DNA from 2 places in the Alteromonas sp. 14N.309.X.WAT.G.H12 genome. Region 2 is predicted to be linked to the other one. Evidence: predicted binding sites of a transcription regulator. Region 2 holds the regulator's gene; the other holds the start of a gene.
The links. Region 2 encodes LexA, which represses DNA repair genes until DNA is damaged. Its sites were predicted from a motif close to TACTGTATNNNNATACAGTA; they were not measured.
Positions count from the first base shown of each region.

Region 1: a site for LexA is predicted at 5,414-5,433, ahead of recN (DNA repair protein RecN). Genes of this name have one in related genera too.

Region 1 covers NZ_JBAHZB010000048.1:10,203-25,810, reverse strand. The annotation lists gene V5298_RS12860 (LysR family transcriptional regulator) at 347-1,243, opposite strand; gene V5298_RS12855 (NAD(P)H-dependent oxidoreductase) at 1,365-2,135, shown strand; gene V5298_RS12850 (hypothetical protein) at 2,287-2,742, opposite strand; gene V5298_RS12845 (IS110 family transposase) at 3,096-4,052, shown strand; gene V5298_RS12840 (hypothetical protein) at 4,112-4,393, opposite strand; gene V5298_RS12835 (DUF4262 domain-containing protein) at 4,514-4,978, opposite strand; gene recN (DNA repair protein RecN) at 5,461-7,143, shown strand; gene V5298_RS12825 (outer membrane protein assembly factor BamE) at 7,283-7,639, shown strand; gene V5298_RS12820 (DUF445 domain-containing protein) at 7,657-8,925, opposite strand; partial or broken gene dkgB (2,5-didehydrogluconate reductase DkgB) at 9,024-9,826, opposite strand; gene V5298_RS12810 (hypothetical protein) at 10,070-10,870, shown strand; gene rluB (23S rRNA pseudouridine(2605) synthase RluB) at 10,849-11,736, opposite strand; gene scpB (SMC-Scp complex subunit ScpB) at 11,729-12,364, opposite strand; gene V5298_RS12795 (ScpA family protein) at 12,351-13,181, opposite strand; gene V5298_RS12790 (L-threonylcarbamoyladenylate synthase) at 13,204-13,824, opposite strand; gene V5298_RS12785 (PHP domain-containing protein) at 13,837-14,682, opposite strand; gene V5298_RS12780 (anthranilate synthase component 1) at 14,952-15,608, shown strand, end outside.
Region 2 covers NZ_JBAHZB010000004.1:14,418-30,025, forward strand. The annotation lists gene plsB (glycerol-3-phosphate 1-O-acyltransferase PlsB) at 1-2,171, opposite strand, end outside; gene V5298_RS03160 (DUF2177 family protein) at 2,279-2,710, opposite strand; gene V5298_RS03165 (hypothetical protein) at 2,864-3,655, shown strand; gene lexA (transcriptional repressor LexA) at 3,777-4,403, shown strand; gene V5298_RS03175 (acyltransferase family protein) at 4,685-5,902, opposite strand; gene coxB (cytochrome c oxidase subunit II) at 6,586-7,698, shown strand; gene ctaD (cytochrome c oxidase subunit I) at 7,708-9,315, shown strand; gene V5298_RS03190 (cytochrome c oxidase assembly protein) at 9,325-9,915, shown strand; gene V5298_RS03195 (cytochrome c oxidase subunit 3) at 9,934-10,812, shown strand; gene V5298_RS03200 (DUF2909 domain-containing protein) at 10,823-11,032, opposite strand; gene V5298_RS03205 (SURF1 family protein) at 11,063-11,773, shown strand; gene V5298_RS03210 (hypothetical protein) at 11,779-12,336, shown strand; gene V5298_RS03215 (COX15/CtaA family protein) at 12,346-13,335, shown strand; gene cyoE (heme o synthase) at 13,328-14,245, shown strand; gene V5298_RS03225 (SCO family protein) at 14,242-14,886, shown strand; gene V5298_RS03230 (GNAT family N-acetyltransferase) at 14,892-15,491, shown strand; gene V5298_RS03235 (polysaccharide deacetylase family protein) at 15,508-15,608, opposite strand, start outside.

The sequences.
Region 1 (15,608 bases), on a different contig from region 2:
GCGAATGGCTAAAAATACCGGCATTCCCCTTGGAAACCAGTTTGATGACTTTATTGCTGGCCAAATTTAAATGATAAAGGCAATAAGCATAATCCATTGAAGGCTTTGGCTGCGCATAAGAAGTTGAGCTTAAACAAATTGATAGACGAGTTGTCTACATAAGGGATAGCTGAATTTGAAACTAAGGTAAGATTTAAAGCGATTGCTGCTACTGGAGACAAAAAGAAAGGTTTAGAACGTCTAGATAAACTTGATTCACATTTTGGCAGCTAACGCCTTGCTCACCGGAAAATAAGGAGCGTAGCGAGTAATTTTTCCGTGTGCAGCAATTTGTTATGCATTTATGTTAACAGGTAATCGTCTGGTTTATCACTTCCCGTATCCAGCGGTGCGCACTGTGACCGTGATTGCGCTCATGCCACACCATACCAACTGAGAATCCTGCCGACTTAATAGGAGACTCTACTACTTTCAGATCTTTGCGCTCAGCAACTAAACGTTGCGGCACCAGCGCTACAAGGTTTGATTGAGAGACGAGCTCGGGGATAAGCAGAAATGAAGCAGCCGATAAAATAACCTTGCGTGAGTGCCCCAGCGTTTCCAAAATCTGGTCAATGGATGTATAAAAATTGCCTCCACTGAGCGAAACAACAACATGCTCAAGCTGAACATAATCTTCAATCATCATCCCATCAAAAATATGCGGATGATCTCGGCGCCCAACAAGCACATAGATTTCATCATATAAATGCCTGGAACGTAAAAAAGGCGGTGCTTCATTCGGTGTCATGAGAGCAAGATCCACTTCGCCGTCTGCCATCTGAGCTTCCAATCGCGTTGGTTCCAGATTCCGTAATCCAACTCTAATATTTGGAGCTTTCCGTCTCAACTCTTTAACAACAGACAATCCGAGTAAAGCTTGAAGGTAGTCGGTACAAGCCAATATCAAGGTTAGCTTTGCTTGGGTAGGTTCAAAGTGCTGGTGTATTGTCAGCGTATCCCGCACCTGATCTAGGGCACTGTGCAAAGGAGAGCGTAACTCCAAAGCTCTTGCCGTTGGAATCATTCCTCGCTGGGCCGGAATAAGTAGCGGGTCATTAAACATATCCCGTAGTCGGCTCAACTGTGCGCTGACTGTAGGCTGACTTAAATGTAAACGAACAGCAGCCTTGGTGACATTTTGCTCTTCAAGTAATGCCTCCAACGTTGCTAGTAAATTGAGATCTAACCGTTTGGTATCGATATCCTTTTGCCCTATCTAAAAAAACTTCAATTTATCAAATACCTGATTCTATTGCATGCTGCGCTCTGTTTCTACAAAAACCGAGTAATTCACTCGTTAAAACCAATTGAGGAAAAGAGCAATGCCAAAGACAGTACTAGTTGTATATGCACATCCGGAGTCTACATCCCTAACTTGCCAATTCGTGAGGGAAACGATACAAAAGTTAGTGCAGCGAGGTCATACCATCCTCCAATCAGACTTATACGGTATGGGATGGAAAGCGATTTTTGACGAAAGCGACTTTCCAAACCGCATTAACAAGAACCGGCTCGACTTTATCCAGGAGTCTGAGAATGCTTATGCAACCGACCAGCAAACCTTGGACATAGCCACTGAACAACGTAAGCTGCTTGCCGCTGATATAGTCATATTTCATTTCCCACTTTGGTGGTATGGGATGCCAGCTATTCTAAAGGGCTGGATAGACCGAGTTTATGCATACGGATTTGCCTACGGGTATAAAGGCGAAGGAAACCGTTATCGTTATGGAGACGGGATTCTCAAAGGCAAGCGAGCTATACTGTCGGTTATGGTGGGCGGCCCAGCGGAAGACTATGCCCCTCGAGGTATTAATGGACCACTAGACGAACTATTATTTCCAATTACTCACGGCGCACTCTTCTTCCCGGGATTTGATGTGTTACCTACCCATGCTGTTTATGGAACCGGAAAATTGGAAATAACGGCAGCTAAAAAAGAATTTGCGGTTTGGCGTTCTCGTCTTGAGCATATTTTTAATGAGGCACCCATTCCGTTTCGACGTCAGAACAGTGGTGATTATCAGGGTGGAATTCTTTCTGATCATATCTGTTCAGGAAAGTCGGGGCAGTCTATTCACATAGACAATTAATCGTCTATGTGAAAATAAAAATATCGGAAGATAAGTTTTAAGAAGCTGCCCCTAACTTTCCAATAGCGGGCGCAGGCGCGTGGGGCATAATGGCGAAGCCGCCCCGCGTGTATGCGTCCCAGCGAACGCAGTGAGTGTGTTGATTGGGTTGTTATGCATGTGTTTGAAAAAAGTTTGCGATTTTTGAAACAACAACCAAAGCAACAGCCCCAACAACTACAAACAAAAATGCCCAGATCGGTATCCAGATTAAAGCTAGAGCAGATGTTGAAGAGGTATGTTCATCTGTAAATAATGAGTGTTGCATTCCTAAGTACCCGTATAGGATAAATGAAATAGCAAAGAGAGTAATAATCCAAATCCCTACTTTACCGATGATAGACTTAGTTACACTTGATTTTGCAGCAAATAGACCTATTGCGACAAAAGGTATTATGCGAAAGGCAGCGGAGAGTAAATAGCTTTTAGCAGTAGCATATTGAAAAGTCCGCTCAATTGCTTGTGAAAACTCCAAGTTGCCAACGAATATAGCAAGTAAAAATTTGGAAAGGTATTCGTTTAAGAACAAAAATGCCAATATGAGAAATACCCAAAAAATCTTTTTCATAATCCATCCTTTAAATGCATAACTTCCGTTTAAGGGGCGCAGACATGTGGGCTAAAATCCGAACGAAGTGAGCAGCCCACATATTTGCGTTCCAGCCCGCGCAGCGGGCGTGCTTAATTTTTTTGTATGGATAATAACTCACCTAACTTAAATCCTTTTTTATCAATTTAGGGTATTGTGAGACCCAGGCTTTAGCAGCAACTAAAGCTTTCTATTTGGCAGTTCGATTAATTTTTGGCTCCTCAATTGAGAGACCGATAACAAGAAAGAACGCCTCATAGGACTCCAAGCACCACACTCGAATAGTCTACTGGGTCTCGAACCCGCATTATGCAAGCAAGAGTCAGCTTATTATGAACACTATTACAAAGCAAAAAATTAACGTTGGGGTAGATACTGGCAAGTCACAGCTTGATATTTACATCCGGCCTTTGGATATCTTTTTCTCTGTAGAAAATAATGAAATAGGGATCAAAGAAGCGATTGTCCAACTCAAAAAATATCAGCCCGAAAGAATAGTTGTTGAAGCGACGGGCAGGCTAGAAATGCCTTTTGCAATGGCGTGCGCCGAAGCTAAACTTCCGTTTGTCATTGCCCACCCAGTTCACATAAAACGGTTTGCTGGGGCTATAGGGCGACGAGCTAAAACTGATAAGCTCGACGCTAAACTAATAGCGCATTTTAGTGAGGTGATAAAACCTGACTTAACTCAGCTAAAGCCCAAAGCCATGCGCGCTATGAGCGATTTAGTAACGCGTCGCAATCAACTCCTTTCCATGCAAACAATGGAAAAGAATAGAATTCAAATCATGCCGAAAGACCTTGCGATGACGATAAAGCCGATATTAACTGCTTTAAGCAATCAGATAAAAAAGGTCGAAGAAAAGATCATGAAGATGATTGAGTCGACGCCGGAATTTAAAGCGAAAGACCAACTGCTTCAGAGCATGAATGGTGTTGGAAAAGTTGCAGCTGCGTCGATAATAAGTAATCTACCTGAGCTTGGTTATATGACAAACAAACAAGCAGCAGCTTTAGTTGGAGTTGCACCGATCAACAAAGAAAGTGGAAGATATAAAGGGCATCGGAAAATACAGGGTGGCCGGCACCAAGTAAGAACAGTACTATTTATGGCTGTGATGTCAGCGATTCAATCAAACCCTGTATTTAAATCTTATTACGGTAAGTTAGTTAGCGGGGGAAAACCAAAAAAAGTAGCCTTGATTGCTTGTGTCAGAAAAATGGTAATAGTACTGAATTCAATGTTGAGAGATGGCGTGATGTGGGAAGCGCCAAAGGCTCTGAATTAACTATTGACGCCATAGTCTCTTGTTATAAGCCATTTTAAATACAACCTAGTTTAGCTACGTTAATCACCACAGCCACCACCAGAATCTGAACCCTCATTCCCCGAATATAGATTGCTACTACCAGAACCGTCCGCAACAGGATTGCGACCTTTTACTTTAGGGTTTATTGAGCGAAGGACAACCAAAGTAATAGCAGGGCCACCTATTGGAATAAGCCAATTAACAAGTAAGGTAATAGCTCGAGAGCTATTATTGATAAACAATGTGCTGTTAACAGCTAGAGTATTAAAAAATGCCCAAGCCAAATGAACACACACAATCCCAGCTAATAAGTAAACCATGAGTTAGGTTTTCCTGGTGGCATATAACGCTAAGCTTTGGGGCGCAGGCACGGGGCTATAATCGCGAAGCGGCCCCGTGTTTGCGTCCCAACGACCGAAGGGAGTGCCAACAGCGTTTTGTTATATTTCACTTAGTGCTCCGGTCTCATTTAATACGGGCTGTGCCCACCTATAATATTCTGATCTGTCATCAAACCAAGGCCAAAAACCATCAGTTGTTGGCCATATCATTTGTAACATATCAAAATCATCACCATCATGTAGCCACAGTCCCCAGCCTAAATATTCTTCGTAATGTGATTTGTCCACTTTTATGAAACAAACATCAAAACCACCAAGAAAATCAGAATAGTATTTACCAGGTTCAAAAATTTCACCTGCAAGTAAACGATTTTTATAGTTATTAATAACAGAGTGAGCCAAATCAAGCTTGAGACCGACAATAATTAAATCCGGTTTGTTTTGTTGCTTGTTGATTCCAATCGAATAGCTAAAGCAGGGTTCTCCATCCCCTTCCATAACTTTTAATACGTGACATCCAAATTCTTCGATGTCACTCAGTGCCTTCTCATCCCTTTCGTCCACTAAAATCTCCGTGAAATATAACAATTTATTATACGGAAAAAATCCTCAATGCGGTGCGGAGTATTTCCATATATCACACTATTAATCCTCTAACTTTTACATAAATAAGTTACAGCATCAATATCTTACCCGTTTACGCTAAAGTTATTTTATTAGTGCGGCATGGTTCCAGTTTATCTCACCTTGTAAAAAACTGGCCGATGTTCTCTCTCATCAAAAAGCAGTAAAAAATGTTCTTGCTTATGAATGACTGCCCTTACGAATAGCCCCCACGATTAGGTTTGGTATGTCATATCGCCTAGTTACGCTACCTGTACCCCTAAACGCAGGTTATGTTGTCGTTGGCAGTGACGAAAAATATCGCAAACCGGTAGCGGCCTGAGGATGGTGAAATTTTCACCTTTTGGCACACATTTACACTTTACTTCTCACAAATACTGTATATATTTACACGTACTGTATAAATATACTGCGGTGAACATATGCTTGTTAATCTATCAATTAAAAACTTCGCGGTTGTTAAACAACTCACTGTCAATTTGGAAGAAGGCTTAACGGCCATCACTGGCGAAACCGGTGCCGGGAAATCCATTGCCATTGATGCGTTAAGTTTGTGTCTGGGCGAGCGGGCAGATGCCGCTTCGGTAAGAAAAGGGGCCAGCAAAGCCGAAATTGTGGCCCATTTTTCGTTGCGTAACCAAACTGCTGCCGTGAATTGGTTAGAAGAACATGCATTGGTTGACGATGATGATGCCAGCTGTTTTATTCGCCGGGTTATTTCACGGGAAGGCCGCTCTAAAGCCTTCATTAATGGCAGTCCGGTGTCTTTACAGCAGCTTAAAGCTTTTGGTCAGTATCTTATTGCTATACACGGGCAAAATACCCATTTGCAACTTTTAAAAGACGATTACCAGCGTAAGCTTGTTGATCAATACGCTCAGCATAGCCAATTAGAAGCGGATGTACGCAACACCTACCAGCTTTGGAAAGAAAAACAACACGAACTAAAAACCCTGCAGGAAAAAGCCGAACAACGGGCCGACAGGCATCAGTTATTAAGCTACCAGGTGGAAGAATTAAATGAATTCGCCCTTGCCGAAGATGAATTTGTTGAATTGGAAAAAGAGCATCGCCGGTTAAGCCATGGTCAAACCCTGCTAGAGCAGGCTCAAACTAGCTTCTATCACCTTTATGAAAGCGACGAAGGTAACGCGCTGTCTATTATTCAAAGTGGTCTGGATAAACTGTCTGAGCTGGAAGCCCACGATTCTGCATTAACGCCCATTATCGCCCTTTTAAACGAGGCATCCATTCAGGTAGAAGAGGCGGCAAGTGAACTGCGGGCGTACTGTGATGGCCTGGAAATCGACCCTCTTCGCTTACAACAGGTAGAAAGCCGCTACAGTAAGGCCATGGAGTTAGCCAGAAAACATGCCGTAACCCCGGAAGCCTTATATGAACACCACCAGCAACTTGTCAGTGAATTTAAAACCCTAGCCAATGACGAGAACAGGTTGGAAGCATTGTCTGAAGCGGTAGTGGAAGCCAAACAATGCTACATGGCAGCATGCAAAAAATTAAGCAAATCGCGACAAATTGCTGCCGCTAAGTTAGGCACGGCGATTGAAGATCAAATAAGACAAATGAACATGCCCCACGCGGTAGTAGACTTGCAGGTTACAATGAGAGACGACAAGCCGCCTACTCCTCACGGTTTAGATGACGTTACCTTTAAAGTGTCTACAAATCCTGGCCAGGAAGCCGACAAACTGGAAAAAGTGGTTTCGGGCGGTGAATTATCCCGTATTGGCTTAGCCATTCAGGTACTCACGCAAAGTCAGCACGGCATACCTACCATGATTTTTGATGAAGTCGATACCGGTATCAGCGGGCCTACTGCAGCCATTGTCGGTGCACTATTACGTAAATTAGGTATGAATAGTCAGGTACTGTGTGTTACACATTTACCTCAAGTTGCGGCGCAAGCGCATAATCAATTGTTTGTAACCAAATACAGTGACGCCAATTCCACCGAAACACAAATGCTGGCCCTTACACGACAAGATCGTATTGACGAGTTAGCGCGCTTGTTAGCTGGCGATAAAGTCACCGAAAGCGCGTTAGCAAATGCAAAAGAACTTCTGGAAAGTGCGGAATCGAACTAATAAGCAGTTGATTGGTCATAACTGATTGGGTAGCATGCTGTCGCGCATTATTTTAGGGCAGCTCACTATTGAAGTACTGAGTGACTAAATAGTGTAGTGCCCGTAACTATAATTAAGCATAAACTGGACAAGCTCACGCATGAAGTTGTATCGAATCACTATTTTATTAACTGCTGTACTGTTTTCGACCGCCTGCACTAACTGGATTTATCGCATTGATGTTCCGCAAGGCAACTATCTTGATGAACGAGACGTAAAAAAATTGCGCATTAATATGACAAAAGAACAGGTCATCTATGTTCTCGGGCATCCAGTGGTACAAGATTCATTCGATAACGATACCTGGTATTTCGTATACGATATGAAACGCGGCATGGAAAAACGCGGAAAAGATTTCCAGAAAAAATTGATATTAAACTTCGAAGGAAACAATTTAGTCTCTGTTGAAGGTGATTTTGAATTGTCAGAAGACTTTAATACACCACTTGATGAATAACCCTTACCCATATTCGCTTAAATAAGACGAATGAGGTTTTCAAGCATAAACAAGATGGCACCGATTAGGCCACCCACCAAGGTGCCGTTTATGCGAACTTTTTGAAGATCTTTGCCAATATTAAGTTCAATTTGTTCGGCCATTTGCTTGTCATCCCAAGCAATAATGGTGTCTCGAATATGCCCTGTTAAAAAGTCTGCCACTTCTGGCGCCACTTTACGCCCCACCTCGGCGGCATGACCATTGATTGCCGTTGCAAGTGCTTCATCATTTTCGATAGCTTGTCCCAACTTCTGAAACGCTTCCCCTAATTTACTGGAAAACTGCCCACCTTGGGCGCCAACGTCTTCAATTAACCAAGTTTTCGTATCTTGCCAAATCTGTGCAAGATACAAATGAAGCTTGTCATTTTCGACTAGTTGATCCCGCAGCGAATTAAGCTTGTTTGCCATTGCCGGGTCGGCATCCATCTTCTGAATAAAATCATCCAAATAGAGATCAAAGTGCTCTCGCACCGGATGCACTGGGTCATCGGCAATATCATTGAGAATACTAGCAATGGCCTTTGAAGCAATCTCAGCCCCCTGCTCACTTAACCACGAAGTGGGCAATATTTTCTCAAGACGGTGATATTCTTCTTTCAAATACAGGTGCAGCTTTTGAGCAATAAAAGCCTGGCTTTCAGGTTGCTTTGCCACTGCGGCTATTTTCAGTAAAAGTTGGTCGAGTACATCTTGATGTCGGCCATCCCGAGTCAATACTTTTAATATCCCCGTTGCTAACGGTGACATATCCATTTTCCGTAATGCCCGCTTAACCCCCGAAAGTAGCATTTGCTGAATGGGTTTATCGTCCAGCACTCGCACTACCTCTGCTACGGTTGTAGCCATAAACTGGCTTAGACGCTGCGCGTTGTCGGCTTGCTTTAACCAGCGGGCAAATCCCTGGGCCGGTTGGCTTTTTTCAATCAGCTGACTCACCGTTTGCGCGTTAAAAAACTTTTCTTTTAAAAACAAGGAAAGGTTAGATGCCACCGACACTTTATTTTGCGCAATGATGTTGGTATGGGGTATGGCATAACGCGATGGAATAGGACGAAACAAGGCTGTTACGGCAAACCAGTCGGCTAAACCGCCCACTAACGCCGCTTCCGATGCCATTTTAATTAACCCTGCCCAGATCGGCCAGGGCATGAGCCAATGGCGCAGTTCCGCCACCGTGGTTAGCAAAAATATGCAGGCCGCGCCCACCAGCCACAACAATGCAATGCGTTTTGCCCGCTGCAATTGCTGATGCTTTTTATCTAATATTGAAGTATTCAGTGGCTATTCCTTTACGTTCTGTAAACCGCATTTCCAAAAGGTCATCCTTGACCAAGGTGGGGTTAATCCCAGTCTGGTGCAAAATCGGGATCAACAATACGCTCGCCATTATCAAGGTCGTCAATACGGAGAATATCGTCTTTACTTAGCTTCACTTTACCATATTCCATATTGGCGATAAGGTGGGCTTTGTTGGTCGACGACGGGATCCCGTGGATCCCCTTTTCCTCCAACCATGCTAATACAACCTGTGCGGGCGTGGCATCGAATTTCTCCGCCACTGCATTAAGTGTTGCATCCTTCATGATTTTTCCCACTGCAAACGGCATATAGGCCGTTACACCGATATTCTTTTCCTTACAATGGGCCGCTACTTGACGATTTTGGAAAAACGGGTGCAGTTCGATTTGATTGGTAAAAATCTCCCCTACCCCTAAAATGGATTCGGCTTCATCAATTTGCGCCATGGTAAAATTAGATACGCCAATCTTCTTGGTCAGCCCTTCCTCTTTGGCCTGTTTTAAGAGGGCAAATAGGTGCTCATGGGAACTTTTTGCTCTGGCGACGGCCAGTGAATAAGCAGCAAATCTACCTGATCGACTTTTAATTTACTCAAGCTTTCGTGCACAGATGGGATAAAGCGGGTTTCGTCTAGGTTTTCGAACCACACTTTGGTGGTAATAAAAAAATCGTCTCTGGATAGTCCCGACGTTTTAATGGCATCACCAATTTGTTCTTCATTACCGTAAAACTGTGCCGTATCAATATGACGGAAACCCACTGAAATAGCATCACCCACAGCACGGAAGGCTACGTCACCTGTTAAGCGATATGTTCCGGCACCTAACTGAGGCATGGTTTGCATAATCTGTTTTCTCCTGTTCAATAGCGTGTGACAGCGTGTTTTGCCATCGTCAATTGGATCTACGTACTTACACCTTTAAGAGATTAAACTTGGTGACGTATTTTCAATGATCACCGCGTTCTATGCCCACAGACATCAGATGAATAGGGTTTTAGGTATAAAAAGGAATACGAGGAAATAACCCCCATTATCGATTTACCGGCCACCAGTTGATACGCTCTGTACATCGTTGAAATGGAGTTGATGAGCAGATTAGTTATGTCTCTTTACACGTCTTTTATTTTCGTACTTATGCTACTTATTCCCGCATCAGCAGTGGCGAAAAGTACCTATTCGGTAGGCATTGAAGCATATGAAACGGTTCAGTATCAACCGGTGCGCGGAGATAAATATCAGCCGTTAATTGAAGAGCTGTTAGAAGCGTTTGCCCTTGAAGAAGGGATAAAAATTAACTATCAAGCTTTACCTGCCGAGCAATACCAAGACTGGTTTGAACAACATTCCATTGATTTTCGCTTTCCTGATAATCCAAAATGGACAAATTGGAGCCACACCCTATTTTATAGCCAGGCTGTTATCAGTTTTTGTGACGTCACTCGGGTATTGCCAGAAAATAATTGGATGCGTAAACCTGACATTAGCCGACTTGGCACCTTGCCCAATCATCCGTTAAGTAACGATTGGATCCGGCAAGTGAAAAAAGGCTATTCAACCGTGCATGAATATCAAACGGCTGCGCAGTTGGTTCATGCGCTGATAAGTGGTGATGTGGATGCCATTTTGGCGGAACATTCCCAAGTTGATGATGGGGTAGCACAATTAGCCCTCGGATCTGATGTCCTCGCGCCTTCTCAATTCATTCCCGATATAAAAGATGATTTGCGGATTTCCAGTGAACTGTACCCAGCGATGCTGGAAAAATTCGACCAATACATAAAAACACATCAAGCCTTTATTACACAAATCGCCCGTCGCCATGGTATCGACAACGGACGAGCTTGCACCCAAACCGGTGCTCACAATCAGTCAGAACTGGCCGAGTGACTTCTGCTTCGCTGATGATTTTGACGGGCGCGATGTTTTTTCACAGAACGACGCATACGGGTTAAGCGAGCATGATCCAACTTACTCTGGCGAACATCCACCAACGACTCGGTTTCTTTGGGCAATTGCACCAGATCCCGCAAGCCATTAACCTGATCTAAGGGAAGTTCAACCCATGCGCCCTGGGGCAGACGTTTTTGCAATTCCACAGGCCCATAACGCACCCGCATTAATCGGCTCACTTGCACATCTTGAGATTCCCACAACCGACGCACTTCGCGGTTTCTGCCTTCTGCCAAGGTAACGTTATACCACCGGTTCATGCTCTCATCATCAGAAACCGCTTTGCTGCGCGGGGTGATTTCAGTAAAACGGGCATCCCCGTCTTCCAGCTTCACGCCTTTTTTCAACACATTGATGGTTTTGCCAGACACTTCCCCAAATACCCGAACCGCGTATTCGCGCTCCACTTCACATTTAGGGTGCATCAATCTGTTGGCCAGTTCACCGTCATTGGTAAACAACAACAAACCACTGGTGTTAATATCCAAACGCCCAACGGCAATCCAACGACCAACACGTATGGCTGGCAGCCGGGTAAAGACGGTAGGACGGCCTTCCGGATCCTGACGACTGCACAATTCACCTTCGGGTTTGTTGTACATCAACACCCGACACACGGGTTTTTCCACCTGCCGCGAAAGCAAATGGCCATCAACACGTATTTGCGCGGTAATTTCCACTCTGTCACCTAAGGTGGCAACTTGTCCATCCACTGAAACTCGTCCAGCCTGAATCCAACGTTCCATTTCACGTCGTGATCCCAGGCCTTGATTAGCCAGTACTTTTTGCAACTTTTCACTCATTTTCTTCTCGCTCTTTGTTAGCGGTTTCAATCGCACGGTCATCTTCAGACGGTGCATCTAGTGTCGCCGTCGCTGGCGGCTCGTATTGGACGTCCAGTGCTTCAAATACGTCAGAACTGGGAAGATCGGCCAATGATGTTAACGAAAAATAATCTAAAAACTGTTTGGTTGTGGCATACAAAGCCGGTCGACCCGGTACCTCTTTGTGTCCAACGACCTTTATCCATGCCCTTTCCGTAAGGGTACGAATAATATTACTGCTCACCGACACGCCTCTTACCGCTTCAATTTCGCCACGGGTAATGGGTTGTCGATATGCAATCAATGCCAGTGTTTCAAGCATAGCACGTGAATATCTTGGTGCACTTTCCTGCCACATTCGACTAAGCCAAGGACTTAGGCTATCAACGGATTGAAATCGATAGCCACTGGCAACTTCAACTAGCTGAACACCGCGGGGCTGATAATCGAGTACGAGCTCTTTTAACACGCCATTTAATGCCCGCTCGCTAACCGTAAATTCGGCTAACACCGTTTCTCGTAGGGTCGATTTAGACACCGGGGAATCAGCCACAAATATCGCCGCTTCCACCAGTTGTTTAAGCTGGGTTTTGTTAATCTTCGCCATGACAACCTAATTTTACATGAATTCTGGTGTAGGGTCCTGCCTGAACACATAATAAAAGTTGTTCTTTTACCAGTTCCAATATTGCCAAAAACGAAACCACCACGCCCGCTCGCCCTTCGTCGATGGTAAACAGTGCCTCCAGAGGCGTGTAAGCGTCTCGGGTGACCATGCTTAATATTTGACTCATACGCTCCCGCGTACTTAAAGTTTCCGCTTCAATGGTATGGTGCTCGAAGGCCGCTGCCCGCTTCATGGCATGACTAAAAGCCATAACCAGTTCCTGCAATGAAACATCCGGCTCAATGCGCACAGGCGTAACGCTAGGCGGTACATCGGCTTTCACCGCAAAAACATCCCGTTCTAGTCGTGGCTGGGCATCCAGTGCCCCGGCCGCCTCTTTAACGGCTTCATATTCTTTTAAACGACGGATCAGTTCAGCTCTTGGATCCTCTTCCTCATCATCGTCACTGGTAGGCCGAGGAAGCAATAAGCGCGATTTTATCTCTGCCAAAATAGCGGCCATAAGCAGGTATTCGGCAGCTAGCTCCAGTTTAAGGCTCTTCATCACCTCAACATATTCCATATACTGAAGCGTGATGGTTGCCACCGATAAATTCACAATATCCATTTTTTGCTTGCGAATTAAGTAAAGCAATAGATCCAAAGGCCCTTCGAAGGTTTCCAGAATCACTTCCAGCGCATCGGGAGGAATATAGAGATCTTCCGGCTTCTCAACAACCGCCTCCCCGTTAATAAAGGCTAAGGGAAGAGGTTGCTGCACTGGGGCGCTGTTTACCGTATCGTCCTTCTCAGGCATTGACTGATTTCGCTACACTAAATTACAAAAATGGCGCCGGATCACCACTGCCTTCACGTAAAATCACCGCTTCGCCATCGGAAAAATCCACCACGGTTGTGGGTTGCTCTACCAGAAACCCACCATGAATAATCAAGCCAACATGTTTTTCCAGCTTATCTCGAATCGCATCGGGATCAGACTCGGCCATGGTATTGCCCGGTAAAATTAACGATGTGGACATCAAAGGCTCATTCAAGGTTTCTAATAATTTTAACGCGATAATGTTGTCCGGTACCCGTATGCCAATGGTCTTTCTTTTTGGGTTCTGTAAACGCCGAGGCACTTCTCGGGTCGCTTTAAACACAAAGGTGTAAGGCCCAGGCGTATTATTTTTCACCTGTCTAAACGCCGTGTTGTCTACTTTGGCGTAAATGGATAGCTCTGACATGTCACGACATACCAGGGTAAAATTATGATCTTTTTCAATTCGGCGTATTTGACACAAACGCTCTAAGGCGCGCTTGTCTTCCATTTGGCAACCAATGGCGTAGCCGGAATCCGTTGGATAAACAATCACTTCGCCTTTGCGGATCAGTTCAACAGCCTGGTTAAGCAGACGTTGTTGTGGATTGTCTGGATGAATGTAAAAAAACTGACTCATTGAGATGTCCTGTTATGAATGAGCAACTTGCGGCCAGTCATGCCAAACCGGCGTGAGCTGTGACGCTATGCCCAGATTACGTCCTAACTCCGTCCACCTGGACGGGAAATGAAAATCAGAACCTGCAGAAGCCAACAATTGATGCGTAGACGCGAGCTCGTTAATTAACATTTGTTTGTCTTTGCTTAAGCCGGGAAATGCCGTCTCAATGGCATCACCTTCGCATAGCGCAAACTCTTCCACTAAGCGTCGTAACCATTTGGCTGTCATGTCATAGTGCGCAGGGTGCGCCAATACGGCCCGGCCTCCTGCGGCGTGGATATGAGAAATGGCGGCTTGCATGTGTGGCCAAACGGCCTTAATAGCGGCACGCTTTCCTTTTCCGAGGTACTTTTTAAACACCGTATCCATGGAAGACACGCCGTAGTCTTTGACTAAAATGCGGGCAAAATGCGCTCGGGTAACCTGACCGACGCCGGCGAGAGAAAAGGCTTTTTCTGCAACTCCTTCAAAACCACACTTTACCAGTTTTTCCCCAATCTTAAGAGCACGTTCGCGACGAATTTCACCTTGTTGCGACAAGAAACGGCATAACGCTTCATTTTGCGTATCCACGTTTAATCCCACGATATGAATATCAAAACCATGCCAGGCGGTGGAAATTTCCACGCCGTTAATAATGGTTAGCTTACGTTTTTGTTGGGCTTGTGCGTTGTGAGCCGACGGTAAACCCGCAAGGGTATCGTGATCGGTGATGGCCAGCACATCAAGCTGTAAATTATGCGCCCGCAACACTAATTCTTCGGGCGTAAGGTGGCCGTCTGAGTAGCGGGTATGACTGTGAAGATCAATTTTCAATGGCTTATTTAAAATTCCGGTTGACACAGATACGTTTTTGTTTTCTTCTATAGGGCACAGTATACGTATTAACGTCTTCGATGCCTATCGAAGTTTAACCGAGACATGATAATGCAAAATCAACGAGCAACAGGCGTAACATTCAACGCTGTTTGGTGGTGGCACTCCCTGAATTAACGGGCGGTGTATGCGTTAGTGCGTATTTAAAACACAATAAAGGCCCGTTTAACGGGCCTTTTTTTTTAATCGCAGCAGGAGATCTTGCGACAATGAGTTTAGCAGAACTGGGCTCTCAGCCAGGCAAAGTGGAAACAATAGAGCAAACAGGCGTATATCTTAACGACCCCCTGGCCGCTTTTACCCATTTATGTGCCAATCACTCTAATGCCTTGCTGTTAGAGTCAGCGGAAATCGATAGCAAAGACGACTTACAGAGTTTACTCATGGTCGACGCTGCCATGCGTATCGTGTGTCGTGGCAATCAGGTAACATGCAGTGCGCTCACACCAAATGGCGAATCAATACTCCCCTTATTTACCGAGCAATTAGGTGATATTGCCCATATCACCCAACAGCACACCACCTTAACGATGACATTTCACACCGAAGATTCATCGTTAGATGAAGATTCCCGTTTAAAAGCCGCCAGTATTTTTGATGGCCTGCGGGTGTTGGTGAAACAAATTCAACCTATCCGTCAGCATCCTCATGCGGTTTTTCTCGGCGGTGTGTTTGCCTACGATTTGCTTGCCACCTTCGAACAATTGCCGGATGTACCTGACGGCGAAAACGATTGTCCTGACTATGTGTTTTATCTTGCTGAAACCCTGCTTATTGTGGATCATCAAACTCGCCAAACCCAGTTGGTAGGAAGTGTATTTAGCGGCCCCAATGTGGCACAAAGTTATTTCGATGTGGCCCAACGT
Region 2 (15,608 bases):
AGGGTAAGCACCACGGCGTAACGCTGAAAGGTCTCTTGCATACAACGGCTTAACAGCCACGCTGAATGGAAATTTCTATCTGAAGAGGACGGTGGCGTGAGGCAGTCATCCTCGCCGGTTAATAGGCGTTGCTCGAGCATGGTGGTGATCAATTTGTCCGTATACGATAGCGCTTGATCCTGAGTCATGTATATAAACAGTTCTTTTTGCAACAAGGGATAAAATGCTGCCATGAGCCGTAATACTTCGTGGCGATGAATGCCGGGTCTGGCAAATACGGTGGACATGATCACGCCAGGTAAGGCAAATAAATGCAGAATATTGTTGCGATAGTAAGTGAGATATATTGCCGCGTCTTCTAACGGTGAAACCAAGGTGCCGTATCCATCCTTACTGATGTCAAAGCGTTTTAGCGCTAAGGTTTCTGCCAACATTGTTTTAGCGTTTATATCGGGGATGGTGGCATCGTCGCTGTAAGGCGCACTTTTAAGCAGTGTCAGGTAATTGGACATGGCCCGCATGAGCTCTTTTTCCGTCATGGTCTTGGTTTTAGACGATAACAAGCATAAAGAGACCAGCGCCATACCGTTAATGGCGGCGTTTTTATTGATCCGCAACATGACTTCATGAGCCAGATCATTAACCATGGGCGTGAGCCAGGCGGGCTTTTTGTCGCCGTCATCGGGTAAGGTTTCCCGCCAGTCAGGTACGGATTGTTCCAAGAACTGATTTAACTGAATCGGTTCGCCAAAATTAACGTAGCCATGGCCGTAATTTCTTAGCTTTCTAATGGCAGAAAACACCTGCCAACTGGATTCTTTTTTCTTGCCGCTGCCTTTCAGTTCACTAAGGTAACTTTTTACCTCCATGACGTTCTCGTAGCCGATGTATACAGGCACAATACTCACTGGGCGCTGAACGCCTTTGACAACCGCTTGCATGGTCATGGCTAACATACCGGTTTTCGGTGGAATAAGACGTCCTGTACGACTACGACCGCCTTCGGGGTAATATTTTACCGAATAGCCTTTGTTAAACAGCAGTTCAAGATATTCACGAAATACCGCGGTGTAGAGCTGATTGCCCGCAAAGCTGCGACGCAAGAAAAAGGCACCGCTGCGCCGGAAAATGGGACCGGCGGGCCAAAAATTCAGGTTAATACCCGCAGCGATATGAGGGGTCACCATGCCTTCGTGATAAATGACATAGGTAAGTAGCATATAGTCCATATGGCTGCGATGACAGGGAACGTAAATGATTTCGTGACCGTTTGCGGCCAGTTCACGGATACGCTCGCTGTGTTTTACGCTGATCCCATTGTAAATTTTGTTCCAAATACGGGTGAGTATGCGATCGCCAAAGCGAATTAATCCTTCGCGGTAATCGGCGGCAATTTCATTGATATATTCGATGGCCGTGTCTCTGGGATCCTGCTTCTTTTTGGACTTCTTTTTCGAATTGCTTTGTTCAAGCATGGCCCGTTTAACACTTTCAGAGCCGAGAATGGCATTATGCAATTCTTGGCGTTCTAGCAAATTTGGCCCCGTCATGCTCTGACGTTTACGATGAAAATGTGTGCGCGCTACGCGAATTAGCTTGTGGGCAATGGATTCGTCAGTACCCCGTTGGGTGGACATTTCCCGGGCAGAAACGGCTTTGCTAAAATTAATGAAATTATCCCGACCCAAAAACATCACGATGAAGAACTTTCTTAGCCAACTGGGGGATGCATGATGGGCAATGAGATCGCCCAAATTAGGAGAGCCTTTACCCGGCGCCCGTCCCCAAGAGACAAACACAGGTACTACCTGCACATCCACATCGTCATGGTCGCGATGTAAATGAAACAGACTGGAGAAAACGGCCTCCACATCGGTGCTTGAGGCGCCTTTAGCGAACAAGGGCTCAGTTTTGCGCAGAAAGACACTACCTGGATAGTGCTTACCTGCCACTTCGATTCCTGCGGTAGGACTGGGTAATCCCAATCGTTCTGTACACATACGTAAGGCAAGTTGATCCGTCACCGAATTGGTAGGCAGCAAGTAGATAATGGGCTTGCTTCTGTCGATACCCAATTCAGACTCAACATTTGCCGGAATATTATGATCTTTAACCAAAAGCTTCACGGGATAGTGAAACACCGAAAGCAGCGTTTTTCGCAACCACGACATGAAAAGAAAATCCTGTATTAAAATAACCGGCGCAGTTTATCACAAACCCGCGGCGATCTAGATGATCTGTGATGGGCTTATCATAATAGAGTGTCTCGTCGGGACTGTCACCCCTGTCCCTTTGATTTTACATTGGCTTTTCTGGCTGCCCAACCGCCGGTGAACGCCATGATCATGGTGGCAAGGCTGCCCCATAACCAGTCTACGAATGTCATGGTAAGTGGCCAATGCTCGATAATGGCATAGGCGGTAAGATTATAGGTACCGTAGGCGGTTGCACCTAGCACAAAACCGCCCCATGCGGTTTGGATCAGGTTCTGGTTTATATAAGGGCGTATTATCAAATAGACCACAGATGCGCAGTAAAGCAGATAAAATACGACCCAAGGCCAGATAATAAATGGTTCTCTAAAGAGCTGCGTAAAGGCTGTCTGATACCACGGCATAGCGATGATACCTAGCCAGAGTGCATCGAGCACGGCAAAGGTGAACAGGACAGCAAAATAGCTGGCAAATATAGCTTTAACAGTGAGTTTCATAGAGTCATAAACGCAGCTGCGCCAATTAAAGTTCAGAGAAAAATAAATACAATGTCACGATACGCGTTATTTGAGCCATACTGATACTCATATCTGACGACTTTTTATCCGGCACTGCGCCGAGTTAACAAACAGGAATAACACGGAAACGCTATGCAGAAAAAACTATTCGAATTTGGTGATTTATTCTGGGTGCCGGAGTTTTATCATGCTTTTCTTCGCCGCTTTATGGGGGCGCTCTATAAGTTAATGGGTTATCACAAGTTGTGGCTACCTGAACTTAAAGCATTTATCAGTAAAGCGGGGGGAACCGTGCTTGATCCCTGTGCCGGTAGTGGTTATGTCAATGAACTGCTGGTTAAAGAAATGGATAACGACGGGGTAAAGTTTTATTTGTCTGATTTTATGATAGATAAAAACCCGGAGTTTAGGGAACACATTAATAACCTCGGTGATGATCGCATCCACTATTTAGATCAACCCATCGATGTATTAAAAGACAATCCTGATTTTCAAATCCCGAAAATTTTTATTAATTCCTTTCACCATTTTGATGATGAGCAGGTGGCGGAGATTTTGCGTCTTAACCTTTCCCATGGCAACGACATTCTGGTATTGGAATACTGTGACAACTCAGTTGTTAGCTACATTTCTATGTTGTTCGGACCGTTACTTGCGATGATCTTGTTGCCTTTTATTACCGAACGACGACAACTGCTGGTGACGGCCATTTTCACTTATCTTATTCCTATTGTTCCCCTTATGTTGCTGTGGGATGGGTTGGTGTCTAATCTGCGCTGTTATTCTCATCGTTCACTGAAGAAAATTGTGCATGACACAGGTTTTACCAACTCTACCGTTACCACGACATTTAGACGCAGCTGGTTATATCCTGCTGGGGTCACCGCCCACCATATTACGGCCTCGTCGTTGGAATCTGAGTAAGGGTAAGAGGGTATTTTATAGGTTAATTGGGCAAATTAAGCCCCAGGCGCAAAATTAAGCCTTTGTTTCTACAATTGAACTGTATATACTTACAGAAACTGTATAGAAAAACAGGCTGTTTATGCGTCCACTTACACCCAGACAAACGGAAGTTCTCGAGTTAATCAAAACCACCATGCTGGAAACCGGTATGCCTCCAACGCGGGCAGAAATTGCGAAAAAGCTCGGGTTTAAATCTGCCAATGCCGCCGAAGAGCATCTAAAGGCCTTGGCACGAAAAGGGGTTATCGAGATTTTAGCGGGAACCTCCCGGGGTATTAAGCTAAACATTCCTCTTGAAGCTGACAACGACGAAGAGGCGGGTTTACCGTTAATCGGTCGAGTGGCAGCTGGTGAGCCTATATTGGCTCAGGAACACGTTGAGACCCACTACAAGGTCGATCCAGAGCTATTTCATCCCCGCGCCGATTTTCTACTCAGAGTAAACGGCATGAGCATGAAGGACATTGGCATTTTGGATGGCGATCTGCTTGCCGTACATCGCACTACCGATGTGCATAACGGTCAGGTTGTGGTGGCCCGGGTGGACGAAGACGTCACCGTTAAGCGTTTAGAAAAGCGTGGCCGGGAAGTGTGGTTACACGCTGAAAACGATGACTTTAATACCATTAAGGTTGATTTAGCCTCAGAGCCTTTCAATATTGAAGGTATTGCCGTGGGTGTGATCAGAAACGCCGATTGGATGTAACCATCATCGAGCGGCCCCCTTGTTTTATGACTTACCCGAATCATATGAAGCCCTGACTTGAACGGTCAGTTCTGAATCATAGGGCTCAATGAAAGCTGACAGCCGTTTGTATAATAAGCCGTCATCACTACTCGACAATCACTCGTGACAGCCATCTCGGAAGGCTGTCATGGCCAATGCAAGGGTTATGCACTAAATGAAACAATGTCGAACTTCGTATCTGGATATGAAACCAAGGTGCGGGTTTTAATAAAAATAGCAAAACGGTATCAGCCGTAAAATCAAAAGTAGCGACCTATACCCCAAGTGCGTTTTATTATCTCAGCAAATCCAAAACTGATGATTAATCCAGAGAGCGTTAATAGTAAGATTTTTGGAAATGTGTCTATGGCTAGTGAATCATACATGGTGGTTAACCAAACAAGGACTGGCGCATGAATAAAGTACACAGCAAATGAGCGAGACGATACCCAACGGGTGACCGCGTTACTGACATCAAACTGCCTTCTGAAACACACCAATATCCCCAATGCTAAACCCATGCCTGTGGTTTGCTCCCATGTAGCCGCTAAAAAAGCATACAAATTCAGTCCTCCGAAATACAATATGGGGCCGTGCTCTCCCGGTTGAGGACCTTCTGTTGGCCCCCCACCGATAAATAGGATAAGGGCTAGGAAAAGTGGGCCACCGATTAATGCCCCCAAGCCTATTTTTCTTGCCCACCTACAGTCGGTGATCTTATCCAATCCCCCATTTTGAGCTAACGCAATTCCCAAGATAAAAAATACGATGTACTGAGGGAAATAAGCGAACTGAAAATTAAAAACACTTGTTCCGATAGGAAAAAAGATGCGGGTTATGGCGGTAGCCAGTGATAGGAATAAAGCAAGAATAAAGAAGTTATGCGTAGACGGCAGTGAAGGTTGTGTATTGATTTTGAGCGTATTCGGATAAACGCTACATAATGTAAAACTGATGCAAAATACAAGCAGGGTCAACACAAACCATAAGGGACCACTACCACTCCACACGTCACCTGATTTTATGTAATTAAGATAAATTGTAAGATCAGTAAACCTAGCAGACCCTGTTGTTCCGTTCATTAACTTGTATAGGATAAACGGATGGACAATAAACATGTACAAAAGTGCGGGAACGGCAAGTCTATTCGTACGTTCGACAATAAAATTCCAACTTCCTTTCCTTTGCAAGGCGCCATAAGCCATCCATCCACCAATGAAAAATAGCACGCCCATAAAAAACGATTGTAGATGGAAGATCCAGAAAATATAGGGGAGTTTTTCAGTCAGTGTTCCTTCTGGTCCATCCTTGATATACCAATCACCTACATGGCTATAGGTAATGCAACTATGAAAGTGAACAACGAAAATGATAATTACTGCGCGCAAATTATCGATCCATGCAATTCGCTTATTATTCGAGTGTAACGAGCTCCTACCTTGTGACGTCATCGCTGCTAACCTTACTTCTCTGCTCATGAACATACGGACGCTGAATTATGGCCATTGCCCGCTGCTGACTTATTCCATTGAAAGAAAGGCAATTAATAGACCACAATATTTTTTTCTTTTATAGCAATAAGTTATGAATTTTAAATGGGTAAACTAAAGTAGCATGGGTAACTTCTGGTTAATTTGCCCAATTGTGTGGTCAATCTGACACCTAGAGTTCGGTTTACGCGCATTGCTGCCTGTCAGTGTTTTGTTTTTTTAAATTCTAAAAGGCATGCTGAGGATGATTGTGATGAATTCTAAAAGCGCAATGCACCACAGTGACTTATCAAGTCTCACTGTATAATTGCATGCGACATCAAACAATATCATCAAGTTGGTATTCGATTCCACATTCACCGTAATCGTGGCAAAGCCCCGCCTGTAATGTCCTGCTGAATTTTTATACGCATTTCCCACCTCTAATCGAAAAAGTTTTTTAAGAAATAATGAATGAAAGACTAGACAAAATCTTAAATGTGTTTAATTCTTATACTGTTATTAACAAGTTAATAACAAAAGAGGAAAAAAATTAACAAGCCGGGACGGCTATCATCACAGAATCGAGTACTGTAAACATCCTACAAGGTTCTCCATCACGGAGGTGTTGAGTGAAGAAACACGTACGTAACGCAATGATGGTTTTGGGGGGCTTTTTCGCCTTTACATCAATGCGGGTTTTCGCAAAAACCGAATCGACTGCACAAAGAGCTGGGGAATTAAATTTACGTCCTGGCGTAACAGATATTAGTGGTCAGGTTTACGACCTTCACATGCTCATGTTTTCTATTTGCGTGGTTATTGCTGTGTTGGTATTTGGCGTCATGTTTTACTCAATTATCCGGCATCGTAAATCCCGTGGCGCTAAACCGGCGCATTTTCACGAAAACATTAAAGTGGAAATTGCCTGGACGATCATTCCCTTTTTAATCCTTGTGTTTATGGCCGTACCGGCCGCACGCACCTTGATTGCGATGGAAGATGCCAGCGAGCCTGACATGACCGTATTAGTCACCGGATCCCAGTGGAAATGGCATTACAAATACATGGATAGTGATGTGGCTTTTTATTCCGTTTTGGCCACCCAGCAAGAACAAATCGCGAATAAATTTACTAAAGGGGAAAATTACCTCCTTGAGGTTGACCGGCCTTTGGTGATCCCCACGGGGCAGAAAGTGCGGTTTCTGATTACCTCTGACGATGTGATCCATTCTTGGTGGGTACCGGATTTTGCCATTAAAAAAGATGCGAATCCGGGGTTTATTAACGAGGTCTGGACCAACGTGAATGAGCCGGGCATATACCGGGGTCAGTGCGCTGAGTTATGCGGTAAAGATCACGGCTTCATGCCGGTGGTGGTAATTGCCAAAACGCCGGAAGACTACCAAGCATGGATGACCGCAGAAGAAAATAGAGTTAAACAAGCCAAAGAAGAAGAACAGCGGCTTTTGGCTATGAATATGAGTATGGATGAACTCATGATCCATGGGGAAAAAGTTTACAACAGCACCTGTGCTGCTTGTCATATGCCCACCGGACAGGGGCTACCCGGCGTCTTTCCTGCCCTTAAAGGCAGTCCAATAGTATTAAACGATCAGCAAGCACACATTGATATCGTCTTAAATGGTAAAGCCGGTACTGCTATGCAGGCCTTTGGCAAAATGCTTTCACTAAAAGACATCGCCGCGGTGGTTACTTACGAGCGTAACGCGTGGGGTAACAATACCGGCGATATTATTCAGCCAAAAGACGTTAATGCGGTTGCCACCGGAACAGGTATTTAGGAGCGTGCTATGACCAAAGCGACAGAGACCTTAATGCCAGATCACACATTGGCACACGACGATCATCACCACGGCGCACCGAAAGGGATCATGCGTTGGTTACTCACCACCAATCATAAGGATATTGGCACCCTGTATTTGTGGTTTGCCTTTATTATGTTTCTTGTGGGTGGTGCGATGGCCATGGTGATCCGCGCTGAATTATTTCAGCCGGGTTTGCAAATTGTGCAACCGAATTTCTTTAACCAGATGACCACGGTGCATGGACTAATTATGGTATTTGGTGCCGTTATGCCGGCATTTACCGGGCTGGCAAACTGGCTCATTCCCATGATGATAGGTGCGCCGGATATGGCGTTGCCACGAATGAACAACTGGAGTTTTTGGATCCTGCCTTTTGCCTTTGCTATTTTGCTCGGTTCCTTATTTGTTGAAGGGGGTGGCCCCGCTTTTGGCTGGACCTTTTATGCTCCGCTCTCCACCACCTACAGCAGTGACAGCACAGGGTTATTCGTGTTTTCGGTTCATATCATGGGGATATCTTCCATTATGGGGGCCATTAACGTCATTGTGACCATTTTCAATATGCGTGCACCGGGTATGTCGTGGATGAAAATGCCCTTATTTGTGTGGACCTGGCTAATCACTGCATTTTTGCTTATCGCGGTTATGCCGGTGTTAGCTGGGGCTGTCACCATGGTGCTAACCGACAAATTTTTTGGCACTAGCTTCTTTGATGCCGCCGGTGGCGGCGACCCGGTAATGTTCCAGCATATCTTCTGGTTTTTCGGACATCCTGAAGTGTACATCATGATTTTGCCCGCCTTCGGCATTATCTCGCAAATTGTTCCGACCTTTGCCCGTAAGCGCTTATTCGGCTATGCCTCTATGGTTTACGCCACCGCTTCTATTGCATTGCTGTCCTTCATCGTATGGGCTCACCATATGTTTACCACAGGCATGCCGGTGTTTGCGGAAATGTTCTTTATGTTTGCTACCATGCTCATCTCTGTCCCCACGGGCGTGAAGGTGTTTAACTGGGTGGCTACCATGTGGCGAGGCTCCCTGACCTTCGAGGTGCCCATGCTCTTTGCTCTTGCGTTTATCGTGCTCTTTACCATAGGCGGCCTATCTGGGTTGATGTTGGCCATCACGCCGGTGGATTTTCAGTACCACGATACCTATTTTGTGGTGGCACATTTCCACTATGTGTTGGTGACAGGGGCGGTATTCTCAATTATGGCTGCGGTGTATTACTGGCTGCCTAAGTGGACAGGGAAAATGTTTAATATCACCTTGGCGAAATGGCATTTCTGGTGCTCACTTATTTCTGTCAACGTGCTGTTTTTTCCTATGCACTTTGTGGGTCTTGCGGGTATGCCCCGACGTATTCCCGATTATTCGCTGCAATTTGCCGATTATAACCAATGGATAAGCATAGGGGGGTTTGCCTTTGGTTTGTCTCAGTTGATCTTCCTGGCTGTGGTGATTAAAGCCTGTAAAAAGCAAGGTGAAGCGGTCAGTGATCGCGTATGGGAAGGCGCAGAAGGTCTGGAGTGGGAAATTCCGTCCCCTGCTCCTTACCACACCTTCGAAACACCACCGGTTGTGAAGTAGCGGCCAATTATGAGCACATCCACGTCTCAACACCGTAAATTAACCCTGCGATTAGTCGTCATCGTGGTGGGGATGTTCGGCTTTGGCTTTGCGTTAGTGCCGCTGTATGACGTGTTTTGTGATGTCACGGGGATTAATGGCAAAACCCAAAACTCGGCGGCGGAATGGAAAAGCGGAAATGTGGATAGTAGCCGTTCTGTTACGGTGGAATTTATTACCCGTACAAACTCCGGTATGCCATGGGCCTTTTCGGCACAAACCCAGCGGATAAGCGTGCACCCCGGTGAAATTAACACGGTGTCATTTTATGTTCATAACCCCGCCCGAACCAATATTATTGCCCAGGCCATACCCTCTGTCAGCCCAGGCCAGGCGGCGCTTTATCTCAATAAAACCGAGTGCTTTTGTTTTAATCAGCAAACACTTCAGGCGGGGCAGGAAGCCTGGATGCCCATGTCGTTTTATGTGGATCCGGATCTGCCCGACGACATCACCTATTTTACTTTGCAATACACCTTGTATGACGTGACTGATCGCGCAGACGATCTCACCAATAGCAAGAACCCATTTTTACGTCAGCCTGCCAGCGGCAGTCGTTAGGCAGGAAGGAGAGTCACTATGCAACAAGAATATCAGCGATATTACGTGCCAGCCCAAAGTCCATGGCCTTTTGTGGGTGCTGTAGCCTTGTTCTTAATTGCAGTGGGGGCCGCCAATACGGTCATTGAAAACAGCAATGGTGAAGACGGTTTTGGCACTCGTGTGCTGGGGCTTGGGATCATCACCTTGTTGGTCATGCTGTTCGGCTGGTTTAAGAATCAAATTGATGAGTCCATGAGTGGCTTGTATAGCGATCAATTAGGTCGCTCTTACCGTCAGGGCATGAGCTGGTTTATTTTTTCCGAAGTGATGTTTTTTGGCGCTTTTTTTGGTGCCTTATTTTATGCCCGTATGATCTCGGTTCCCTGGCTTGGCGGGGCGTCGAACAACGCCATGACAAACGAGGTGTTGTGGCCGGGATTTGAAGCCATGTGGCCGCTGATATCCACCCCCGGAGGCACCACTACCGAACAAATGGGGGCGATGGGCTTACCCACCATCAATACGATTATTTTACTTATTTCTTCTGTGACGCTGCATTTTGCTCATGTGGGATTAGAGCAAGGTAAGCGTAAGCAATTAACCCTCATGTTGGGGATAACCATATTACTGGGCATCGGGTTTCTTTCCTTGCAGGTGGAAGAATACATTCATGCCTACCATGAGCTGGGGCTAACGCTACAGTCGGGCGTCTACGGCAACACATTTTTTATGCTCACAGGGTTTCATGGCATGCACGTGACCTTGGGCACCATCATGCTCATCGTCTTGTTCTTACGGGTGCTCAAGGGGCATTTTACCGCCCACAACCACTTTGCGTTTCAGGCCGGCAGTTGGTATTGGCATTTTGTCGATGTGGTGTGGGTGATGTTGTTTATGTTTGTTTATGTACTGTAAGGAACGCCCGTTAGTACGGGCGAGGGTTCGGGGTAATTAATCCGGTTGCCATGGCAACCAAAATGAGAATAACAATGACAACAGAGGTGAAAACACGGCGGCCAATATATTTACTCATCGGTGGCCCGTCAGGATCGTTTTTCATCATTGCTTTCATGGCTAAAAACAAATTAACAATCATGTAGATAAGCAAACACACAAGAATAATTTTTATTGTCATTTTATTCTCCAACGGTGGAGCAAAGCGGTTATGAAAATCAATGAAATGCGCTCATCTCTTCCCACGGCAGCTTTAGTCAGTGTGGCAATCATTTGCATGATTAGCCTTGGTTTCTGGCAACTGGATCGCATGCACCAAAAAGAAATACGTTTAGCCAGCATAACGCAAAAAAGTCAGGAAAGTGCAATTTCCCTTAAGGCGTTGGATCCGCGTCGGGAGGATATTCGGGATTATCAAGTAGGGTTTAACGGCAAAGTAGACACAACCCAATTGTTGTATCTCGACAACCAGGTGGTAAACGGACGGGTAGGGTTCGATATCCTTGCCCCTGTGGTGACAAACGAAGGGCCAGTACTGGTGAACTTTGGTTGGGTCGAAGCACCATTGAGTCGGGAGTATTTGCCCGATGTAAGTATTCAAACCGGCTATCGGCATTTTCATGGCCGGGTCACCGTGCCGCAAAAAAATCCGGTGGTAAGGGAAACCCTGTCGCTGGATTCTGCCTTTCCCGTCATTATCCAACAAATTGATATGGCGTTTATTCGTCAATTAACCGGAATGAACATGGCACCTTTTGTGGTGAAGTTAACCACACCCACAGAAGGTGAATTTGTACGTCGTTGGCAACCTGTTGTCATGCCTCCGCAAAAACATCTCGGTTATGCCATTCAATGGTTCGGTCTAGCCATGGCGGCGGCGATGGTCGGGTATTTTGCATTAACATCGAAACATAAAAGGTAATGGCCATGTCTCACAAACGCAGCAAGATCACGTTAATCGGTGTGTTTTTGGTATTTATCATGCCGGTGCTCATCGCCAAATTGGCATTGGACAATGGATGGTTTAATAGCGCGGCCACCAATAAAGGGGAATTATTGCAACCCGTGCGGGATTTAAGCGTTGTGTTTAAGCAGGAGACGCCGAAGTGGCGCATTGTTTATTTGTTGCCTGAGCATTGCGACAAAGCCTGTGAGAATGCCATTTACAGTATTAGTCAGGTGTGGCTTGCGTTGGGGCGGGAAACCGATCGGGCGCAGGCGACCGTATTGGTCACCGGCCAAAGCGATCCAACCCTAGTACAAGCCCTGGGTAAAGATGACCGGTTTCATCTTGTCAGCGTTGGCGATATGGCACTTGGGAATGTATTGGCGCCGCCCGATAGAGAAGGAATTTTATTGGTAGATACCCTAAATAACGCCATGCTTCGTTACCCTACATATGAAGATAAACAAGCGGCAGTGCAAAGCAGCAGAGACATCCTGTCTGATGTGAAAAAGCTGCTTAAATTATCGCGCATTGGATAGGTGAACAAGATGAAAAAATTAGTGTTGTTCAGTTTACTGTTAGCGGTTGTGGTTATTGTTCTTGGGGCCTATACCCGTCTGACGGATGCTGGGCTAGGTTGCCCGGACTGGCCGGGCTGTTACGGCTTGTTTAGCGTGCCGGTGCAAGATGCCCATGTTGAGGCAGCCAATCAAGCCTACCCCCACCGACCGGTGGAGGCCGCCAAAGCGTGGAATGAAATGATCCACCGCTATTTTGCAGGGGCATTAGGGTTATGTATTTTCACCATTGCGGTGTTGGCGCTTAAACAACGTCATCAAGGGCAGTCACTGCGGTTGCCGCTGTTTCTGGCCGGATTGGTGATCTTTCAAGCCGCACTGGGCATGTGGACAGTCACTATGAATCTCTTACCTGTGATTGTTATGGGCCACCTGCTGGGTGGTTTTACCCTGTTGGCGGGGTTGTTTTTATTGCATTTAAAGCTCAGGGAGCAACACCGGCAAGCCCCACGAAGAATAAATAGTCTTACTAAATTTGCCTTGGTTGGGCTTGGCATCTTGTTGCTGCAAATCGGTTTGGGTGGATGGACGTCGGCAAACTATGCTGCATTGGCCTGTACGGATTTTCCGGTGTGTGAAGACGGTTGGGCACAACGCCTGGATTTCTCGGGGGCCTTCAGTGTGCCTTACGCTGAAACCTATGAATATGGAGCCCATGGGTATGGTGAACGAATGACCATGCATATTGTTCATCGTGCCGGCGCGGTGATCACTTTCTTGTACTTATTGTGGTTAGGGTTTCGTTTGTATAGCCGAGAAGTTTCAGCACCACTGAAAACCGCAGGCATGGTGTTAATTGGTGTGCTGATGTTGCAGGTCACCTTGGGCGTAAGCAACATTGTTTTAAGCCTTCCTGTGCTGGTGGCCGTTGCCCATAATCTTGTGGCTGCATGTTTGCTACTGGTAATGGTGTGGATAACCTATCAAGTTTCACGGACGCAAGGGGAAGCTCATGGCTAAAACGATTGTGGCGCCTTCTACGCGCGCAAATGCCGGTACCTCCGCAACGTGGCGGGATTACTATGAGTTAACGAAACCCAAAGTGGTGTTGTTACTTTTACTCACCGCGCTGGTGGGTATGTGTTTAGCGACGGATTCGTGGGTAAATGGGGGCACATTGTTTGCGGGCATGGCGGGGATCGGTATGCTGGCCTCTGCCGCTGCGGTTATCAATCATGTGGTGGATCATCGCATTGACGGCTTGATGGCCCGAACCGTTAACCGGCCGGTGGTTAAAGGGAAAGTGTCGGTTTCCCATGCCTTGATGTTTTCCTTTGCGCTGGGTGTTACCGGTTTTGGTTTACTGTGGTTCTTTGTGAATGCATTAACCGCAATGCTCACCTTGGCAAGTCTGGTCGGTTATGCCGTGGTTTATACCATGTTCTTAAAACGGGCAACGCCGCAAAATATTGTGATTGGTGGCTTAGCGGGGGCGGCGCCACCTTTGTTGGGTTGGACAGCCGTAACCAATGAAATACATGCTCACGCACTGTTACTTGTTTTAATCATTTTTACTTGGACGCCACCCCATTTTTGGGCCTTGGCTATCCATCGGGAAAAAGACTACGCGCGGGCAAAAGTACCCATGTTACCCGTGACCCATGGCATTGAATTTACCAAAACATCGGTGCTCGGTTACACTATTTTACTGGTTTTGGTTTGCTTGTTGCCTTATCTGGTGGGCATGTCCCATCTTATCTATTTGTTGGGCTCTTTAGCCCTTAATGCGGGATTTGTCATGTGGGCGTGTCGGTTAAAATATGCCAGTAAACCCGATACGGCGATAAAAACATTTCGTTATTCCATCTTGCATCTCATGTTATTGTTTGTGGTACTTTTATTCGATCATTACGTACCGTTGAGCTTATGAATCAAAAATATGTTGTGGGAATTATTGCACTTGTTGCTTTAGTTGCCGGTATTGTGGGTGCACGTTACATTGCATCATCGCAACCTTCATCTGCCGTTAAGTATTTTCAGTATTATCCCGAGCCCAGAGAAATTGCTGCTTTTTCACTTACGCAAAATAATGGACAGCCATTTACCCGTGAAAATTTGCAAAATGCCTGGACCCTGATTTTCGTTGGCTATACCTATTGTCCCGATGTGTGTCCTACGACGATGGCGTCATTAAGTAAAGTTTGGGAAAAACTTTCGGCGATAAAATCTAACCATCCCATTAAGGTCTTGTTCTTGTCGGTAGATCCAAAACGGGATGATATACAAAGACTTAATAGTTACGTCGGCTTTTTTAATAATGAATTTTTAGCCGCAACGGGGCCACACTCTGTTTTATTTCCCCTTGTCAGGAACCTTGGTTTGATGTATGCCTTAACGGGAGACATGGAAAAACCTGACTATTTGGTCGATCATAGCGCTTCCGTGGTACTCGTGAATCCCGATGCCCAAGTCATCGGTCGTTTTAAACCTATTATGGAGCCCGGGAAGTTAGCAATCAGCGATGCCGAGCAGATCCTTGCCGATATGCCAGAGATTGTGTCACTTCATTAGTAGTTATGACTCTAGTTGTAAGACAGGCCACCGCAAAGGATGTGAACATTGCCGTCCCTCTACTATTAGAAGCTGGAGAGCATCTGCTCGTCTCGATATTCGGAAACGGAGAACATGACGATGCTTTCGGTTTTCTTCATGCTGCCTGGTTAAGAGGAAATGGTCAGTACGGGTTCGAGAATCATTGGTTAGCATGCCATAACGATGAGGTCGTCGGTATTATCTCCTGCTGGCACGATCATTTGCCGGATAATTTTGACCGGGACACCTTGCTGGCGATAACCGATTACTATGGCCTTGATATGGCCCTGGACGTGGTTATGCGCAGTCAGCGTTACTCAGCCTCTCTCAATTCACCCATGGCGTTAGAGTTGTGTATAGGGCACATCGCGGTGGTTGCTTCCGCCCGTAGAAAAGGCGTGGGAACGGCAATGATACGGTTTATGGAACATTATGCCCGCACGTTAGGGAAATTTGCCTTGGTGCTGGATGTGGAACAGAGCAACCGTCAGGCACTGGGTTTTTATCACGCCTTAGGCTTTCGAGAGCAGCAGACAACCCCGCCGTTTATTCAATTGGCAAAAGGGATCCCGCCGCTCATGTAACCTTGCCCGGTTAGGATTAATCTGGGTAAGAGCCATCCTCTGAGGCCACAAAAAAGGGCTGGGAGTACCAGTAGTAACGTCCTCTTTGGGATTTTGAAGGCGCAGTACAATTTATAC